2 linked regions of the Paraglaciecola sp. L3A3 genome follow. The protein of the gene in region 2 interacts with the protein of the main gene of each other region in a pairwise test. Links are inferred from orthologs where the notes say so. Each region holds a gene or a part of one and is shown on either strand. Other genes may lie near its edges.

The links. Proteins that work in one complex are often made in the same cells at the same time.
Region 1: the proteins of GQR87_RS18915 (region 2) and mrdA interact in binary tests that used the Escherichia coli proteins (3 or more experiments, as listed by UniProt). The link is inferred for Paraglaciecola sp. L3A3 from one-to-one orthologs.

What each region holds. Positions count from the first base shown.
Region 1 is NZ_CP047023.1:2,038,696-2,041,564, reverse strand. It holds mrdA (penicillin-binding protein 2), read left to right. Parts: upstream 1-399; coding sequence 400-2,340; downstream 2,341-2,869. Other genes in the region: rodA (rod shape-determining protein RodA), read left to right, coding at 2,327-2,869; rlmH (23S rRNA (pseudouridine(1915)-N(3))-methyltransferase RlmH), read left to right, coding at 1-397. UniProt on the Escherichia coli protein: Catalyzes cross-linking of the peptidoglycan cell wall. Responsible for the determination of the rod shape of the cell. Is probably required for lateral peptidoglycan synthesis and maintenance of the correct diameter during lateral and centripetal growth.
Region 2 is NZ_CP047023.1:4,592,285-4,595,442, forward strand. It holds GQR87_RS18915 (penicillin-binding protein 1A), read right to left. Parts: upstream 2,811-3,158; coding sequence 201-2,810; downstream 1-200. Other genes in the region: GQR87_RS18910 (NAD-dependent malic enzyme), read right to left, coding at 1-148; pilM (type IV pilus biogenesis protein PilM), read left to right, coding at 2,951-3,158. UniProt on the Escherichia coli protein: Cell wall formation. Synthesis of cross-linked peptidoglycan from the lipid intermediates.

The sequences.
Region 1 (2,869 bases), 2.6 Mb from region 2 along the record:
GCGTTTCCCCAATGACATGCCACTATACTTGACAGAAATCCCTGCCGGTAAACGCGGTAAAAATGCAGACATCAAACGTATCCTACAAAAAGAAGGTGAATTAACCCTAGCTGCCATTCCTAAAGGTAATAGAATTGTCACCTTAGAGGTAACAGGTGCGCCTTGGGATACACCTAAATTAGCTAAAACCATGGAATCTTGGCAAATGGATGGCCGTGACGTAAGCCTGTTAATTGGCGGGCCAGAAGGTCTTGCTCCTGATTGTATAAAATATTCTGAACAAAAATGGTCTTTGTCTAGTCTAACCCTTCCGCACCCTTTGGTGCGTGTCATAGTGGCAGAAAGCCTTTATCGGGCATGGTCAATAAATAATAATCACCCCTACCACAGAGAATAGTTTTGCCATCACCTAGAATACTGATAAAAGATCATACTGCCGAAGCAAATTTGTTTGCTCGACGTGCTGTTATCGGTTTATTAAGTGTGTTTTTCATGATCGCTATGGTGTTAAGTAATTTATATTATTTACAAGTCACTAAGTACGAAGACTACCAAACCCGCTCTAATGGAAATAGAATAAAAGTATTACCTGTGGCGCCCAACCGTGGATTGATTTATGACAGAAACGGCGTTTTATTGGCTGAAAACCGACCAGTCTTCAGCCTACAAGTCGTGCCTGAAGAAATTACTGATCTTGAAAAAACTCTAAAAGAGCTGCAAAAGTTATTATCCCTAGATGCAGACGATATAGAAGATTTTCACAAAGACCGAAAACGTATCCGCCGTTTTAAACCTGTTACTTTACTCAATAGATTAAACCAACAAGAAGTCGCATTATTTTCTGCCAACCAGCATAAATTTCCAGGTGTATCAGTAGAAGCTCGATTAGCTCGTTATTATCCCTATAAAGCAGCTTTGACTCATGTATTAGGGTATGTGGCAAAAATTGATAAAAAAGATTTACAAAAATTAACTGAAGCAGGCTTTGAAGCAAACTATGCCGCCACCTATGACATAGGAAAACGCGGTATAGAGAAATATCATGAAGAACTGCTACATGGCTCGGTTGGTTATCAAGAAGTAGAAGTAAACAGCCAAGGTAGAATCATCCGTACTCTAAATTTTAGCCCGCCTACTCCAGGACAAGACATAGTGCTAAACATTGATGTTGAGTTACAGCTAGAAGCTGAAAAACAATTTGCCGGAAAGCGCGGTACAGTTGTCGCAATGGATCCCAATGATGGCGGAATTTTGGCCCTTTATAGTAGCCCAAGTTATGATCCCAATTTATTTGTACATGGTATCAGCAGCAAAAATTACAAAAAGCTCCTAGTATCTTCTCGTCCTTTATTTAATAGGGCGACACAAGGACAATACCCGCCAGCATCCACGGTGAAACCACTATTAGCTCTAGTCGGATTAGAAGAAAAAGTAATTACTCCTGAATCCCGTATCTACGATAATGGAAAATTTAATTTGAAAAATGTCACTCGAACCTGGCGAGACCATAATATATGGGGTCACGGCTGGGTTGATGTAACTAGAGCCATTGAAGTGTCTTGTGATATTTTCTTTTATGATATGGCTTATAAATTAGGCATAGACCGCATCAGCGAAGGCATGTATAAATTTGGTTTTGGTGATTATACAGGTATAGATTTGCATGAAGAAGCCGATGGATTTATGCCCAATCGAGGTTCTGTTCGTGCTCAATATAATCGGGCTTGGTATCATGGCGATACCATAAACCTAGGCATAGGACAGAGTTATTGGACGGTTACCCCAGTCCAGCAAGTCCAAGCCCTTTCTACTTTAGTAAACAAAGGGAAACGTATCATTCCACAAGTGATCAGAGGCAAAATGGTAGACAAAAAAATCATCCAACAACCGATAAAAGAACGTCGCCCCATTGATATAAAAAATGAATATAATTGGGATGTAGTGTTGGACGCTATGTATGGCACAGTCAACAGAAAAGGCTCTGCTCGTAAAGCATTTGTTGGTGCTCATTATATATCTGCAGGAAAAACGGGGACCGCACAATTAGTGACCATAGCTCAAGATGAAAAGTATGATGCATCAAAATTATCAAAAGAAAATCATGACAATGCTATGTATGTGGGATATGCCCCCTACGACAAACCTCAAATGACTATATCAATAGTTTTAGAAAATGCCGGGCATGGTGGAGCTGAAGCAGCCCCTATAGCACGAAAAATTATGGACAACTTTTTTAAAGACCAAACCTTTCCTGAACATGAAGTGATTGAATCTTTAGAGCAAAAATTGACAACTGAATCATCACGTTCTCCTACTGAGACATCTCATGCTTCGCACTAAACTCAATCCTAATTCCCGTTCATTTTTAAATAAAATTCACTGTGATGGCCCATTACTTTTAGGCTTAATTGTATTAATGGCTGTAGGCCTAGTTACCATCTACTCAGCCGGCGGGCAAGATATGCAACTCATTCAAAGACAAGTCATTAGACTTGCAGTTGCTATGGGCGTGATGTTGGCTATTGCACAAGTTCCAACACTTACCTATCAGAAGTTATCTATCTATTTTTACATTATCGGTGTGGCTATGTTGGTCGCTGTATTAGTTGTAGGAGTATCAAGTAAAGGTGCACAACGTTGGTTAGATTTAGTATTTTTCCGTTTTCAACCCTCCGAGATCATGAAGTTAGCCGTACCTATGATGGTGGCTTGGTATATAAGTAGATATAATTTACCGCCAAAACTTAGACATATATTAGCCGGATTCGGTTTGGTAATCGTACCGACCTTATTGATAGCTAAACAACCCGATTTAGGCACATCTTTATTGATTGCAAGTTCGGGTGTTTTTGCGTTGTTTTTAGCCGGC
Region 2 (3,158 bases):
CATAACGAGGCGGGATCAAACCTGTTAAGTTAAACGCAACACGCTCTTTTGCACTAAATGCGCTGCCCTTATTTAGTAAAGGCGTTTCTAATAAAGACGGCCCTGAGTGGGGAATATATAACGCATTTTTTACTAAGGGGTTACTCATGTAAACTCTATCCTTTATGTAATATATTTGTTGTGACTAAGACCAGAGGATCTTAGAAAATATCTTCCAATTGCTGATTATTTAGTTCACCTTCATCGCTTGTTTCAATAATTTCATCTTCAGCTACGTAAAGTGACGGTTGTGAATTTTCACTAAAATATTCAAACATAGAAGTACTGTCTGTTCTATTGGTTAACTTACCTGTGTTTTTATCGATACGTAAGGTAATAATATTAGTAGGCATGGGCAATTCATGATTAGGTTCACCTGCAAGAGCAAATTGCATAAACCTTATCCAAGCAGGCTGGGCAGCAATAGCACCTGCTTCACTACCAATCATGGCATTACCAATATAATTGAACTTAGTTGGATTTTTATTTACCAAGTTTTGATTGGGTGTGGTGCGTCCCAATTTACGATTGTTATCATCAAACCCAACCCAAGCTGTCGCCACTAAATCTGGGGTAAACCCACTAAACCAAGTATCTCGCACATCATTAGTGGTACCGGTTTTACCCGCCACATCGTTTCTTTTAAGTAATAATGCGGTTCTCCAACCTGTTCCACGGTTATTCCAATGACCATTAATTTGTACTGCAGAGCGCATCATTTCAGCCACTAGAAATGCATTTTCTGCAGTAATAACTCTCGGAGCTTGCCGTATAGTAGACTGCGCTTTTTCAGGTTGCGAATTAAACTCTGCCGCTAATAAAGCCTCAATATCATCTGGATCGATTGGCTTAACTGGTTTGTCTGCAACTTGACAAGGGTCACAAGCCTGCACCGGATCAGCTTGCCATAAAGATTGGCCATATTCGTCTTCAATTCTCTGAATAAAATGCGGGTTAATTAAAAACCCGCCATTAGCAATCACTGCCATAGCAGTAGCCACTTCTAGCGGTGTATGTGATCCTGAACCTAGAGATACCGTTTCATCTTTAGGAATATCATCTTTATCAAAACCAAAACGAGACAAATATTCGGTCACATTGTCTAGACCAACCGCTCGTAATAATCTAACAGAGACGACGTTTTTAGATTTACTCAAAGCCACCCGCATTCTTATTGGCCCATCATACTCTGCCGGTGAGTTTTCAGGTCGCCAAGCTGTGCCCGAGCCAGCTTGCCATTGAGTAATAGGTGCATCATTAATTATACTGGCTAAGTTATAACCGTTGGCCAAAGCGGAAGAATAAATAAAAGGTTTAATATTTGAACCCACTTGTCTTTTCGCTTGAGTGGCTCGGTTAAATTGGCTTTGATAAAAACTATAACCGCCAATCACAGCATCTACTGCACCATTTTTAGGATTCAAAGCAACAAATGCACTACTCGCTTGGGGAAATTGACTGAGCTGCCAATGCCCATCTTCAGGGCGTTGTCGCAGAAGAATAAGCGCCCCTTCTTGTAAAATATCAGCGGCAACTTTCGGCGCAGCCCCTTGTTTTGAGTCATTGATAAAGGGTCTGGCCCAATCTAACCCTTCCCAGTCAATAATTCTGTATTGACCGTCTCGATTGAAAGTTAAGATATCTTTTTCATTCACTTTAACCACTATTGCCGGTATTAAAGGTTCAAACGTTGGATGATTTTGTAACACTTCCAACATTTCTTGCTCTGACATAGGCGGTGTTTGTTCTGCTGCTAATGGTTCATCTAATGCACTATCACTGCCGCTCGCCTTTTCCCATAACTGCCGCTCTGGACCATGATATCCATGTCTTTCATCATAATCATGAAGGTTTCTACGCACCGCCGCTTGAGCCGCTCGCTGCATATCAGAACTAACAGTTGCATAGACTTGGTAACCTCCCGTTTCAGCTTCTTCTTTCCCATACAAATCAATCATTTGATTATAAATAATATCTGCTAAATACGGTGCATCAAGGTCTATTTCTGCGCCATGTTTTACTGCGCTCACAGGGGCATTTGCAGCTTGTTCAAATTGTTGCTGGTTGATATACCCTTCATCTAACATTCTTAATAAAACAATTCTTCTTCTCTCAATAGAACGTTCTGGTCGACTTATAGGGTTTAATACTGAAGGAGCTTGAGGTAAACCAGCGATAGTAGCAATTTGTGCTAAGGTCAATTCGTTTAAATCTTTACCGTAATAAACGCGAGCTGCCGCACCAAAACCAAAAGCTCTATGACCAAGTTCAACTTTATTTAAATATAACTCTAAGATCTCTTCTTTAGTTAACAACTGTTCCATATGCCAAGCAATAATGATTTCTCGGATCTTTCGAATAAATTTCTTTTCTCGAGTCAGAAAAAAACCTCTCGCCAATTGCATGGTTAATGTACTACCACCTTGAGCTTTCTCACCCGTAGTCACTAAACTAACAAAAGCCCGCAACATGCCGATAGGATCAACACCTGGATGAGAATAAAACCGACTGTCTTCGGTAGCGATAACTGCATGCTCTAAAGCATCTGGGATTTGTTCGAGTGTTAAAGGAATACGCCTTTTTACACCATATTGAGAAATGAGCTTGCCATCTTGCGAATAAATGCGCATAGGGGTTTGTAATCGCACATCCTTGAGGACATCGACACTCGGCAAATCAGATTTGATATAAAAATAAGTACCTAAAATGACAACTATACTTAATAAAAACAGAGCGATTAAGCCGATTAAAGCGGGTTTAAGATACTTCACAGACAAATAATACCAAGGCAACTTTGAATAAATGATCTACATTTTATACCTATGTACGCTTATTAGAACCATAAAATACAAAAATATAGTGAATAATGGCGTTGTGGATTTATTTTACTTAACTAAAAGCAGAACAATTAATGAACTTATTTGGCTCTAAAACACAGCAGATGATTGGCCTAGACATAGGCACACGCTTTATTAAAGCTGTTGTTTTAGAAAAATCTGGTGACAAATTTAGTTTACAAGGGTTTGCTTGCGAACCGATCTCTGGCAATGCTTTTGCAGAACGTGAAATAAAAGATTTTGAAGCAGTCAGCCATGCACTGAAAAAAATAAAACTGACCC